DNA from 2 places in the Evansella cellulosilytica DSM 2522 genome. Region 1 is predicted to be linked to the other one. Evidence: riboswitches for the same ligand, from Rfam matches in the RefSeq annotation. Region 1 holds a riboswitch; the other holds the start of a gene.
The links. A riboswitch is a leader RNA that binds a small molecule or an ion and turns the genes downstream of it on or off. The one in region 1 is predicted to bind thiamine pyrophosphate.
Positions count from the first base shown of each region.

Region 2: linked by a shared signal. The riboswitch ahead of BCELL_RS03925 (thiazole synthase) and the one ahead of thiC (phosphomethylpyrimidine synthase ThiC) in region 1 are both predicted to bind thiamine pyrophosphate.

Region 1 covers NC_014829.1:3,930,824-3,938,274, reverse strand. Annotated here, with positions in the region: gene thiC (phosphomethylpyrimidine synthase ThiC) at 1-1,563, opposite strand, end outside; TPP riboswitch at 1,703-1,817, opposite strand; gene BCELL_RS18155 (diguanylate cyclase) at 2,134-3,417, shown strand; gene BCELL_RS18150 (phospho-sugar mutase) at 3,512-5,248, shown strand; gene BCELL_RS18145 (SIR2 family protein) at 6,320-7,225, opposite strand; gene BCELL_RS18140 (hypothetical protein) at 7,413-7,451, shown strand, end outside.
Region 2 covers NC_014829.1:871,766-879,216, forward strand. Annotated here, with positions in the region: gene cshA (degradosome RNA helicase CshA) at 1-347, shown strand, start outside; gene BCELL_RS03910 (hypothetical protein) at 704-958, shown strand; gene thiE (thiamine phosphate synthase) at 1,042-1,692, opposite strand; gene thiD (bifunctional hydroxymethylpyrimidine kinase/phosphomethylpyrimidine kinase) at 1,665-2,507, opposite strand; TPP riboswitch at 2,603-2,811, opposite strand; TPP riboswitch at 2,947-3,051, shown strand; gene BCELL_RS03925 (thiazole synthase) at 3,127-3,894, shown strand; gene thiH (2-iminoacetate synthase ThiH) at 3,936-5,039, shown strand; gene tenI (thiazole tautomerase TenI) at 5,068-5,667, shown strand; gene thiS (sulfur carrier protein ThiS) at 5,671-5,871, shown strand; gene BCELL_RS03945 (thiazole biosynthesis adenylyltransferase ThiF) at 5,892-6,911, shown strand.

The DNA.
Region 1 (7,451 bases):
ATCTAATGCTAATTTAAATTGATCTCTCCACCTGAACTCAAAACGCGCTTTCGACAACGCATCATCGCGTTTTTGTGCACCAGGGTGTCCTTTTGCTAAGTCAGCGGCATGGGCTGCGATCTTATAAGTGATTACACCTTCGCGTACATCATCACGGTTTGGTAAACCGAGGTGCTCCTTCGGTGTTACGTAACAAAGCATCGCCGTTCCGTACCAGCCGATCATTGCTGCCCCAATAGCCGACGTAATATGATCGTAACCAGGAGCAATATCCGTTGTTAACGGTCCTAACGTGTAGAATGGCGCTTCTTTACAAGTTTCTAGCTGCTTATCCATGTTTTCCTTTATTAAATGCATTGGCACATGTCCAGGGCCTTCCACCATTACTTGAACATCGTGCTCCCAAGCGATTTGTGTTAGTTCACCTAACGTCTCTAGCTCTGCAAACTGTGCTTCGTCGTTGGCGTCTGCAATAGAACCAGGTCGTAAACCATCACCAAGAGAAAACGCAATATCATATGCTTTCATAATGTCACAGATTTCCTCGAAGTGAGTATATAAAAAGTTTTCCTCATGATGGAATAAACACCACTGTGCTAATATGGAGCCCCCGCGAGATACGATTCCCGTCATGCGCTCGGCAGTTAAAGGGACGTAGCGAAGAAGGACTCCTGCGTGAATAGTGAAGTAGTCAACGCCTTGTTCTGCCTGCTCAATGAGTGTGTCGCGGTATACTTCCCACGTTAAATCCTCTGCAATCCCATTCACTTTTTCAAGCGCTTGATAAATGGGTACAGTTCCAACCGGTACAGGAGAGTTCCGAATGATCCACTCGCGCGTTGTATGAATATTTTTCCCGGTAGACAAATCCATGATCGTATCGGCACCCCATCTCGTTGCCCATGTCATTTTTTCAACTTCTTCAACGATAGAGGAAGATACCGCAGAATTCCCAATATTCGCATTAATTTTCACGTGAAAGTTCCTACCAATAATCATTGGCTCTGACTCAGGGTGATTAATATTCGATGGAATGATTGCGCGTCCACGTGCCACTTCATCTCGAACATATTCAGGTGATAAGTTTTCACGTATCGCGATATACTCCATTTCAGGAGTGACGATTCCTTTTTTCGCGTAATGAAGCTGGGTCACATTTTTACCTTTTTTTGCTCGCAGTGGCTTACGGTTCAGCCCTGAGAAAATTTCATGATTGCTCCTAGGATCATTTTCGTCTTTATAGCCATTATCCTCTGGCTTTATTTCTCTACCGTCATATTCTTCCACATCTTCTCGTTCAAGAATCCAGCTCCTACGTATTGGTTGAAGTCCTTTTCTAACGTCTACCTTTGCATGAGGATCTGTGTAAGGACCACTAGTGTCGTAAACACGCACTGGATCGTTTTCTTCTTCACCAAAAGTGCTTGACGTAGGATCTAACGTAATTTCTCGCATAGGTACTCGAATATCCTCACGTGAGCCTTGTACGTAAACCTTTTGACTTCCTTCAAAGTTAGACATAATTGAAATGTTTTGCTCTTGTAAAGATGCTTCTTTTGCCATAAAAAAATCTCTCCCTTTTTTTGTAATGAGGACAGATTTAGCACAGTACGTAGCGTTGGAAACTAATGACAACAAACAAAAAAGCCGGAATCCATTATGGACGGACCCGGCTTCGTAATAGTAGAAGTAGTTTTCAAGATAGTAACTGCATGAACTTCCCTACGCTAGTATGAACTAGATCAGGTCCTGAGGGTCAAAAAGCTTCAACGTGCTTTTCTCTCAGCCCAACTCATTGGACACCCCTAGTTATTGCTATTCAATTTTCTTTCAATTTAAAGTATACAGACATTTCCGTAAAAATGGAAGAGGAGATTATAATTTCCTTTCCGCAATAAGAGGCAGCTAATATCAGTATGTCTAAATCAAAGTTTCTTTAGGAATACAATGAATCGCATGATTTTACAAAAAATATAAAAAATAAACATATTATTTCCAGGGGAATATCGTAAAATGGTGAGGAGATGACTACTACTCGCATTACCTGTCAGAAATTGTTTCATTTATGATGAAAAAACAGTATGATTATTGTTATGCAAGTGCAAAAGAGTGATGAATGTTTGGAGGGGAAGGATGTTACGGTCTTTATTTCAAACGCATAAGCAGGAGTTTGTGAAATTTATAAACTGCATGGTTGATGCTATTTATGTAATGGAAGTGAAAAATAATACTTTTTATTACACTGTCATGAATATAGAAGGAATGAAGCTTAGCGGTTTAACTGAAAGGGCAATTGGGGAAACGATAGATACAGTATTGCCAAAGGATAGAGCAGAATATTTGATGAATCAATATCGCCAAGTACTTCAAGAGAGAAAATCCATTACATTTGAGGCGATTACAGCAAATGGGGATATAGGAGAATCGATATTAACCCCGATATTTGATGAAGAGAAAAAAGAAATTACATATATTTTATCCGTTACACGTGATATATCAATACGAAAAAAAATGGAGAAGCGACTTGAAGAAAGTGAAGAGAGGTATAGGTTAATTGCTGAAAACTCAACAAACTTAATACAGTTGGTTGATAGTGATGGAAACCTTATATATGCATCTCCTTCATTTAAAAAAATATTAGGTTATCATCCTATAGATAAATCCCACTCTGTATTTGGACAGTTTCATGATTGTGGCAAAAAGGAAGAATTTAAGAAACAATTTGAAAGTGCCTTATGTAAAAAAGAGACAGTTTCTATAGAAATGGATGTTCAGCATGAGAATGGTAGCATCTTATGGCTAAAGGTTGATATTATTCCTATTTTTGAAATTGGAAGTAAAATAAGTAAGATGCTAATAGTGGCAAAAGATATAACAGAAAGTAAAGAATATGAAAAAGAAATACGCTTTATGGCTTACCATGATCCGTTAACTGGATTGCCGAATAGAGGTTTTTTTAAAGAATATATGCTCATGTCACTTGAAAGAGCAAAAAAGAATAGTGAAAGCATGGCATGTTTGTTTTTAGACTGCGACAATTTTAAACAATTAAACGATGCGCATGGTCACGATGCAGGAGATAAGTTTTTGCAATCTGTCGCAAAACGTTTACATTCTGAACTGCAAAAAGATGATATGATTGCGAGGATAGGTGGTGACGAGTTTAATATTTTGTTGTCACAAATGAATAGTAAACAACATGTGAGTGATGTTGCACAACGTTTGTTAAAGGTCATTAATGAGCCATGGCCACTTTCCGGTGGAGAATGGGAAATTACTGCAAGTATAGGCATTGCTCTCTATCCAGAAGATGGTGATACGATGGAAACGTTGTTGAAGCATGCTGACATTGCTTTATATGATGCAAAAAATAATGGACGTAATCAATATAAGTGGTATGACGCTAGTTTATATTAATGGTTTATTATTGGTGAAACGAAATGATGTATGTTCAAATGTGTTTTTTTGATAAAATGATAATGATAATTTTATGTAAAAAGGAGATATTTAGATGAGCTGGAAGCAAAACTATGAAAAATGGATGAACACACCGAATTTATTAAAGGAGTACAAAGACGAGCTTGATCAATTAAAGGATAATGAGGCAAAGCTAGAGGACGCATTTTACAAAAACTTAGAATTCGGAACAGGTGGATTACGAGGAGAACTAGGTGCTGGTACGAACAGAATGAATTTGTATACAGTACGTAAAGCTACAGAAGGTTTAGCGCAATATATACTTGCAGAAGGTGAAGAGGCGATCAACAGAGGTGTCGTAATTGCTTACGATTCAAGACATATGTCCCCAGAATTCAGCCTAGAGGCTGCAAAAACATTAGGCTATCACGGTATAAAAACTTACGTATTCTCTAGCCTACGTCCGACACCAGAGCTTTCTTTCGCTGTAAGATATTTACATGCATATGCTGGAATTGTCGTCACTGCTAGTCATAACCCTCCTGAATACAACGGCTATAAAGTGTATGGTCCAGACGGTGGACAAGTACCACCAGAAATGGCGAATGAGATCATCGACTATGTCAATAAAATAGAAAATGAGTTAGAGGTTCCTGTAAAGGAAGAAGCAGAACTACTAGAGGCTGGTACACTCACATACATAGACAAGCAAGTTGATGAAGCTTATTATCAACAACTAATGACACTTGTCGAAAACCAAGAAGTCATTAATGAAATGAAGGACGAATTGAAAATTGTCTTTACACCACTTCATGGTACAGCTAACCACCCTGTCCGAGAAGGCTTAAAACGTATGGGCTTTAACGAAGTGACAGTTGTGAAGGAGCAAGAGGAACCAGACGCGAATTTCTCTACTGTAAAATCGCCTAACCCAGAAGAGCACGACGCCTTTACGATTGCAATTAGTTATGGAGAAAAAATTGATGCAGATATACTAATGGGGACGGACCCAGATGCAGATCGCGTAGGTGTAGCTGTAAAAAATGCTGAAGGAAAATATCAAGTATTAACTGGTAATCAAGTTGGTGCCCTATTACTGCATTACTTATTAGAGCAAAAGAAGAAAAAGGGAGAACTTGATCGTAATTATAAAGTGTTAAAGTCGATCGTTACCTCTGAAATTGGAAGAAAAATAGCTGATCAGTATGGAATTGAAACGATTGATACGTTAACAGGATTCAAATTTATTGGAGAAAAAATTAAAGAGTTTGAATCAGATGAGCGCAAATTTTTATTTGGCTATGAAGAAAGCTACGGATACTTAATCGGCGATTTTGCACGAGACAAGGATGCCGTACAATCTTGCTTAATGGCAGCCGAGGTTGCCGCATACTATAAATCTAAAGGGAAAACGTTACTCGAAGGGTTAAACGATATTTTTGAGGAAGTTGGCTACTATAAGGAAGACTTAGAATCGTTAACGTTAAAAGGGATAAAAGGTGTTGAACAAATCAACACCATTATGGAGGACTTCAGAGCAAATCCACCTGCTACTTTAGGTGGTCAATCTGTTGCTATTCTTGAAGATTATCAAGCACAACAAAGTACAGCATTAGAGACGAATGAAAAGTCTGTCATTGCATTACCGAAATCTAACGTTCTTAAATTTAAGCTAGGTAGTGATTCATGGGTAGCATTAAGACCTTCAGGTACAGAACCAAAAATTAAATTTTACTTTGCTGTAAACGGAAGTTCCGCAGCTGAAACGAATGAGCTTTTAGAAGCGTTAAAAGCAGATGTCATGAAGCGAGTGCAGGCATTAGTGGAGTAAATAAAACGATAAAAATGAATGAGAAGACTATCCTTCCAAACCAAATAGTGGTGCAGAAGGGTAGTTTTTTTTATTGGAATTTGTACATTTAAACGCTGTGTATCTTAAGAGAAGTTTCATCAGTAAAAGGTGTGAAAGTAAGAAGGTGAGGTGATTGAACCCGGGTTGCGGGAAACCCGGGTTCAAAAGTATCAGGTTCAAATCGAGAGAATAAGCGAGAAAAAGAGAGATTGAAGGTGAGGGAAACGAACCCGGGTTGAAGGGAACCCGGGTTCAAAAGTATCAGGTTCAAATCGAGAGAACGAGCGAGAAAAAGGGAGATTGAAGGTGAGGTGATTGAACCCGGGTTGCAGGAAACCCGGGTTCAAAAGTATCAGGTTCAAACCGAGAGAATAAGCGAGAAAAAGAGAGATTGAAGGTGAGGGAAACGAACCCGGGTTGCAGGAAACCCGGGTTCAAAAGTATCAGGTTCAAACCGAGAGAATGAGTGAGAAAAAGAGAGATTGAAGGTGAGGGAAACGAACCCGGGTTGGAGGGAACCCGGGTTCAAAAGTATCAGGTTCAAACCGAGAGAATGATTGAGAAAAAGGGAGATTGAAGGTGAGGAAAACGAACCCGGGTTGAAGGGAACCCGGGTTCAAAAGTATCAGGTTCAAACCGAGAGAACGAGCGAGAAAAAGAGAGATTGAAGGTGAGGGAAACGAACCCGGGTTGCAGGGAACCCGGGTTCAAAAGTATCAGGTTCAAATCGAGAGAATAAGCGAGAAAAAGAGAGATTGAAGGTGAGGGAAACGAACCCGGGTTGAAGGGAACCCGGGTTGAAAAGTATCAGGTTCAAACCGAGAGAATGAGTGAGAAAAAGGGAGATTGAAGGTGAGGGAAACGAACCCGGGTTGCAGGGAACCCGGGTTCATTTCAGTGCCTTTTATTTGTATTGCAATGGCTATGCTCGTCGCTCGCCTGGTAGGAGAAACCCACTCCTATCAGGCTTTTAAACGATTGCGACGGCTACGCACATTGCTTACGGACACTGAAAAAGTGAAAGAACACCACTTTTTCAGTGCCCTTCTACTACCACGGTAATCCGTTTTTATTTCCACGTTTCAACGATAAGCCTAGCGAATTAATTTTATGTATCAGTGCTTCGTTTGGATGAGGATCAATGACGTACACAGTAGTTCCTTTTTTAAGTCGTTCTAAATACTGATTTATTTCCTTTTTATCAGCATCACTATAAGAAAGGCCTACGATAATAAGGCTGTCGATATTGTTTGCTCGTTGTAAAAATTGCCTTATACCGTTTTTCACCCAACGTAAGTGGCGCTGATAGTTTTCTTCATGAGGAGGAATAATATCTGCTTCATAGCGTGGCGTTAACCATTTTTCCCTTGGGATAGAAAGGACATATCCGACATCATTTAAATACGTAGTTTCCTTTAACTGTATTTCTTTCGTCGTAGAAGTAACCGAATGTAGGTCAATATCAAAGTCAATAGAACCGTGCGGCTTTAATATTGGAATACCATTCCTTTTCTCATTTGTGCCAGTACGGTAAAACGGAATAGTAGCTTCTTTAAAAGCTTTTTCCAGTATGAGATCGTAATTAAAAGAAATAGCAAAACGCATTTCACTCTTATTATTCTTAAACCATCTCGTCCACTTCCAATTCTGAATGTCGTATTTATCTACCTCCAATTGAAATCTTGCGTATGATAGCGAAAGAAAGCGCCGTAATGCACAATCCTTTTGTTCGTTATATTCACTACTTTCCATAAATTTCTCTATTGCTACGTACTCATCCTTATCTTGTTTAGCTAATGAGAAAAGTTCACGGATGGAAGGGAGGTCCTTTAACAGTGCATCATACGATATTTGTTTTTGACCGAAATGAGAAAAAGGAATGGAAGGATTTAAGCCGAAATGGTTTGCAAAATCTATAGAAAAGCCATTACCGATGAGAAGACATATGTTAGACATGTTAACGTTCTCCTTCCATTGACTACTTCATAAAACCGAGTGTAATTATCCTCTACTATTTTTAGTGGAAGGGAAATTATTATACAACAAGTCCAATGTTCTGATACAATTTAAAACTGTTGGTTAAAATAAGTACTTAAATATGAATGTAAAAAATGGAATTACAGTGTTGGAGGAGAATAGAAAGTTGAAGACGATAGCATATTATATTTCAGATTATGGCTTC
Region 2 (7,451 bases), 1.6 Mb from region 1:
TGAAAAAAGCAGTTAATAATGCTGCGAGTAAACAATTAACTGGAGAAGCTAAACAACTTCTTGAAGAATTTGACCCAGTTGTACTTGTATCCGCAGCATTACAAATGGTGACGAAAGAGCCAAGTAAGAAACAGGTGAAAATCACTGGCGAAGCACCGGTTCGTTCTAAAAAGCGTCCATCGGGCGGCGGTGGCGGCGGTCGCAGTGGCGGCGGGAAACGTCGTAAAGACCGTGGAACTGGTGGCGCACGAATCAATGCGAAAAAGCGTACCTCAAAGCAAGATCGCGATAGAGATAGAGGTCGCGGCGGCGGACGAGACCGTGATGGAAGAGGACGTAAAAAATAAAATATTAGTTGCTACACTTGGCTGTACGAAGTGAGTAACAAATTAAATAAGACAAGGACATCGCTTACTACCAAAAGGTGATGTCCTCGTCTTTTTTTTATTACGAAGTTTTTGTTAGAGCAGATAGCGCAGGAAAAAGAAAGAGAAAGTGCCGATAGAGCGCCTGTGAGAAATGTATGTACACAATTTCGCTCGAGCCCCTTCAATGTGATAGCGTTAATCACTACAGCCCCATCGCTAGCCACCCTTCCAATTATAAAAATAAACAATCTATTCTAACACCTAAGTTAAACATCATAAAACTAAATAACAGTTAATATACCTTTAATAACGTTGAATGAAGAGAGGTGGAAGGCTTGGCATATCAAGCACCGGTAAAAAGTCCTGGTATAGCCGCTGTATTAAGTGCACTTTGGACGGGATTAGGTCAAATTTATAACGGGCAAATAGCAAAAGGTGTGCTCTTGATGTTTATCCAATTTATAAACGTACTCCTAATGTTCGTTATTATTGGTTTTTTTACTTATTTTGCTGTATGGATTTTCGGAATGATAGATGCTTATAAAACGGCAGAATTTATTAATCGTGGTGGGGGAGGGAGAAAAATATAAGGAGAATTTGTTTAGATTAATGCAGTCCTTAAACACAAAAAAACTAGTGAAAGACAAATCATTCACTAGTTTTTTAAGTATGTTTATTTCCATGCTTCATTAAGCATTTTTACAGCATCGCTAGGATCGTTAGCGGAGGAGATAGCAGAGATAACGGATAGCCCATCTGCTTTACCATGAACGACTTGAGTAGCATTTTCGACATTGATTCCCCCAATTGCAACGATTGGAGCATCAATGCCCTCATGGCGAAGCTCTTCGATAAAGTGAGGGCCACATACTTCCCGTGTATCAGCTTTAGATGATGTAGGAAAAACGGGACCTACACCTAAATAATCGGCGCCACTTGCTAATGCTGCCTTCGCCTCATCTAATGTATGTGCAGATACGCCGAGAATACGGTCACCAATTTTCTTGCGTACCTCTATTATGTTATCGTCCTCTTGTCCAATGTGAACGCCATCAGCATCTAGCTCTATCGCAAGATCAATGTCATCGTTTACGATAAAAGGAATAGATGCTTTTTGACATAGCTGTTGCAGCTCTCTTGCAAGAGTGATCTTAGACTCACCTGTTAGTGCACCATTTCCTTTTTCACGAAACTGAAAAATGCTGATGCCACCTTCAATCGCTTGTTGGAGAACAGTAGGAAGCGAACCATGAACGTTAGTGCTCCCGGCAATAAAGTAAACCTTTAAGAAATCTTTCATTTTGTCGGAATTGATTCTTGCCATGTTTTCCCCTCCGTGCTGTCTAAATGATATTGGCGATGCGCACCGTGATGTGTAGGACCATGGCCACCACCGATGTTTAAGGAGTGCTTAATTGCTAAATGAATAAACTTCTTTGCATTCTCAATCGAAGCAAATAAAGTATTACCTTTTGCTAGCTCTGCTGTTACTGCAGAAGCAAATGAGCAGCCTGTTCCATGAGTGTTTTTTGTATCGACTTTAGGTGTTTCAAAATAATGAAAGCTACTACCATCAAAGAACAAGTCGACCATGTTATCACTTGAAGCATGCCCCCCTTTTATGACGACGCTTTTTACTCCCATGTTTAAAAAGTCTTTGGCAGCAGTTTTACGATCATCAAGGGAAGTAATTGCACGTCCAGTGATTGCTTCAGCCTCAGGGATGTTCGGTGTTGCGACAGTTGCTAAAGGGAGTAGCTTATTTACTAAAGCCTCAATCGATGAATCGGTTAATAACGAAGCACCTCCCTTTGCGATCATGACGGGGTCTATCACAACGTTATTCCATTTGTAGTGCTTTATTTTTTCTGCCACTAACTCAATTCTTTTTTCATCAAATAACATCCCCGTTTTCACAGCATCGACACCAATATCATCAGCAACAGAGGTGATTTGCTGTTCAATGGCCTTTAGCTCTAACGGGTAAACCCCTTGTACTCCAAGCGTATTTTGTGCTGTAATCGCGGTGATGGCCGACATCCCAAAAACTTGAAGCTCCTGAAATGTTTTTAAGTCTGCCTGAATTCCGGCGCCTCCACCACTATCAGACCCCGCAATTGTTAATGCGCGTGCTAACATACTATCTCCGCCTTTCAATAATATATGAAAAATAGATGTAAGTTTACGTAACGAAAAAACACCGTGCAAATAGGAACGGTGTTTTCAAAATAGAAATGCTATCCGCTCCACTTTCCTACGCTAGCATAAACTAGATCAGGTTCTAAGGGATTAAGGTTTCCTTATCTCAGCCCAGTGTGGCACGAGGCCAGCGAATGGCAATGGCTCCGTTCGTTGCGAGAACACTATGAGAAACCACTCATAGTAGAGTTTCAAAAGATTGAACGACTACGCTCATTGCTTTGAGGCACCCCTAGTGGTAAGAAAAATGTCATTCGTTATGTAAGGCTATCGTATCATACATTTATGGATAAACGAAGTCATTACATAGCTGGATTTTGACGTAATGTATTGGTTCACAAGGATGCGCATGTCTGTTATGATGTAACCATAAGATTTATAGTAAAGCTAGGGGTGCCATTGAAAAAAGTGGCTGAGAGGTGAATTCCAACTCTTTGAACCTGAATTGGTTAATGCCAACGGAGGGAAGCTTGTAAACGACTTATACTAGCGTTTAACAAGCTTACCTAATTTGGTAGGCTTTTTCTTATTAGCTTTTAAAAGAACTGGGGGAAAAATGATGAATGATATATTAACGATTGGTGGAAAAGAGTTAACTAATAGGTTATTTGTTGGTACCGGAAAGTTCGCTGATCATAAAGAAATGGGAGCAGCTATTACAGAGTCAAATTCTGAAGTTGTAACCGTTGCACTAAGGCGTGTCGATGTGGAAAGTAATGAAGAAGACATATTACACGATATTCCAAAACAAGTAACGCTTATGCCTAATACGTCTGGCGCGAGAACGGCAGAGGAAGCGATTCGAATTGCTAGAATGGCTAAAGCAGTAGGTATGGGTAACTGGATTAAAATTGAAGTCATTTCAGATCATAAATACTTATTACCGGATAACGAAGAAACGACGAAGGCAACAGAGGTTTTAGCAAAGGAAGGCTTTGTTGTTTTACCTTATATGAGTCCAGACTTAATGGCTGCAAAACGTATGGTAGATGCAGGAGCAGCAGCAATTATGCCGCTTGGCGCACCAATTGGCTCAAACAAAGGAATTAGAATGAAAGAAATGATTCAAATCATGATAGATGAAATTGACCTTCCAATCGTTGTTGATGCAGGTATCGGCAAGCCATCAGAGGCTGCAGAGGCAATGGAAATGGGAGCGGATGCTGTCCTTGTAAACACGGCGATTGCAACAGCTACTGACCCAGTACAAATGGCAAAAGCATTCGATATGGCAGTAAAAGCAGGAAGAATAGGTTATTTATCCGGCTTAGGACCAGTATCTGCGAAGGCGCATGCTAGCTCACCATTAACGGGCTTTTTAGGATAAAAAAGATGACAAAATCCCATTAAAACGAAAGGATCGATTTCATGAGTTTTTATGAGAAATTTGAAACGGTAAAGGATCTTCCTTTTGACGACATGTTTTCATCTGTCTCTATTAGAGATGTTGAAAAAGTACTTCAAAAGGAGCGATTAACAGAGGAAGACTATTTTGTACTTTTATCTCCTGCAGCGGAGAATTATTTAGAAGAGATGGCACAGAAGGCCCACCAATTGACTGTACAGCACTTTGGAAAAACGATAGGGCTATACTTGCCACTTTATTTATCTGATTACTGTGTGAATATATGTAAATATTGTAGCTTTAGCTTTAACAATGATTTTCCTAGAAGACGACTTACAATGGAGGAGATCCATAAAGAAGCAAAAATTATTGCCGATATGGGTATCAAACATATCATCCTGTTATCCGGTGAATCGAAGCAGCACTCTTCTATTGAGTATTTAAAAGAAAGCATGGAAGTATTGAAGCACTATTTTTCTTCTGTCGGTGTCGAAATACAACCGCTCGATCAAGATGAATATGAACAATTATTTGCTGCGGGAATAGATGGCTTAACGGTTTATCAGGAAGTGTATAACGAAGAGATTTATCGTGATATTCACGTCGCAGGTCCGAAAAAAGACTTTCGCTATCGTTTAGATACTCCTGAAAGAGGGGCAAAGGCAGGCTTAAGGTCCATTAATGTAGGGGCATTACTCGGTATGGACGAATGGAGAAAAGAAAGCTATATGACTGGACTTCATGCGAGCTATTTACAAAATAAGTTTTTAGAAATAGAAGTTGGCGTCTCTTTCCCAAGAATGAGGCCACACGCAGGTAGCTTTCAGCCTAAAGTAATTGTATCGGATAAAAACCTTGTGCAAGCAATGTTAGCGATTAGATTATTTTTACCACGTGCAGGTATTAATATTTCGACTCGTGAAACACCAGAATTTAGAGAAAGCCTTATTCCACTAGGCGTAACAAAAATGTCGGCGGCTTCTTCCACTGTTGTAGGCGGGTACTCTGAACCGGATGTGACACAAAGTCAGTTTGAAATTTCAGATGACCGGTCTGTCGAAGAAATAAAAACATTACTCAAGCAAAAGGGGTATCAACCAGTAGTGAAGGATTGGCAGTTACTATAGTGTTTTACCGAAAAAAAGGTGACGTAAGATGACAAGGAAAGAGATTCATGTAATATCAAACGGTAAACAACCCTTAGAGGAATTTGCCCAATGCGCTAGATTAATACTCTCTGATGTTGACTATTTTCATGTGCGGGAAAAACAATTATCGGCGAAACAATTATCTGATGGGATTGATATATTATTACAGCATGGTATCCCGGCAGAGAAAATAGTGGTAAATGATAGAGTAGATGTAGCAGCAGTAAGAAATGTAGCAGGCGTTCAACTCGCATACCATAGCTTAAAAGTCAATGAAGTGAAGCAACGCTTTCCCGAATTAAAAATCGGGAAGTCTGTTCACTCGATAGAGGAAGCCATTGACGCTGAACGGTTAGGAGCAGACTATGTTCTCTATGGCCATATATTTACTTCTAAGTCAAAGCCGGACGTGACGCCACGCGGTATTCGACAGCTAGAAGCGCTTGTAAATGAGGTGTCAATTCCTGTCATTGCGATAGGTGGAATTACACCATTTAATGTTGAGTCAGTTATGAGTGCTGGGGCTAGAGGAGTCGCGATCATGTCAGGTATTCTTGAGGCAGAAGATCCACTGTCTATGATAAAATTATACAAGAACGGAGGATAAAGAATGGTTGTTCAAGTGAACGGGAAGAGCAATGAACTCCCAGAAAATATGACGATAGCACAACTATTAACGCATTTTGAATTGGATAAAAAAGTTGTCATAGTTGAGCTAAATGAGATGATTATCGATAAAGATCATCATGCTAATACAACAATTAAAGATGGAGATAAGCTTGAGCTTGTTCAATTTGTTGGTGGCGGATGATGGAGAATAGGAGTTAAAGGATGAGTAACCGGTATTCAAGACAAATGCTGTTTTCTCCAATAGGGGAAGAGGGACAAAAAAGTATACGTAGTAAACATGTACTTGTTGTAGGCACAGGAGCATTAGGTACTGGAAATGCTGAAAATTTAGTACGAGCAGGTATCGGAACGATCACTATTGTCGACCGTGATTACGTCGAGTTCAGTAATCTTCAGAGACAGCAGCTATATACTGAAAAAGATGCTGAAAATCGTATTCCAAAAGCGATCGCAGCAAAAAACAGATTAAAGGAAGTTAATTCAGACGTTACGATTCACGCTCATGTTCTTGATGTTACGAAAGAGGAGCTAGAACAATTAATAGATGGTGTAGATTTAATCGTTGATGGTACAGATAATTTCGATACGAGATTATTAATCAATGATATCGCACAGAAGTATTCCATTCCTTGGATTTACGGTGCTTGTGTTAGTAGCTACGGCTTAAGCTACACAATCATTCCTGGCGAGACGCCTTGCTTAAACTGTTTACTTGAAACAGTTCCGTTAGGTGGCGCAACTTGTGATACAGTTGGGGTAATAAGCCCAGTAGTGCAGATGGTTGTTGCGTATCAAACAGCGGAAGCACTGAAGCTGCTAGTCGGAGATAAAAAAGCGCTTCGCCAAAAACTTGTTTCCTTTGATTTGTGGAAAAACGATCAAATGGCAATAAATGTGAACGGTGTGAAGAAAAAGAACTGTCCTTCATGTGGTGAAGAGGCAACGTATCCTTATTTATCTTATGATCATGAAACAAAATCGACGGTACTATGTGGTAGAAACACGGTGCAAATTCGTCCTCCTAAAAAAATTGAGCGCGATATGGGGCATCTATATGATGTTTTATCAGCGCAAGAAGGTGTAGTCGAACAAAACCCATACCTCATTTCTTATACACTTGCTGACAAACGAATGGTATTTTTTAAGGACGGCAGAGTGCTCGTACACGGGACAAATGATATAGCTGAAGCAAAAACATTATACCATCGTATATTAGGTTAGAATAACTGAAAAGGTTGCTTGAATTTATGTACTAAGAAAAGACTAATACCTAGTTTTCGTGAAGGTATTAGTCTTTCTTGTGTTATAAACTATGAAAGGTGAGGTGGGCGAACCCGGGTTAAGTGGAACCCGGGTTCAAAATTATCACCTTCAAAACGAGAGGAAACGCGAGTAAGAGAGAGCCTGAAGGTGAGGTGGGCGAACCCGGGTTAGTATGAACCCGGGTTCAAAATTCTCACCTTCAAAACGGAAGGAAACGCGAGCAAGAGAGCGTCTGAAGGTGAGGGAAACGAACCCGGGTTAGTGTGAACCCGGGTTCAAAATTCTCACCTTCAAAACGAGAGAAAACGTGAGTAAGAGAGAGATTGAAGGTGAGGGAAACGAACCCGGGTTAGTATGAACCCGGGTTCAAAATTCTCACCTTCAAAACGAGAGGAAACGCGAGTAAGAGAGAGCCTGAAGGTGAGGGAAACGAACCCGGGTTAGTATGAACCCGGGTTCAAAAAAGGGTGGCTCAAAAGGTAAATATTAGACCCTTTG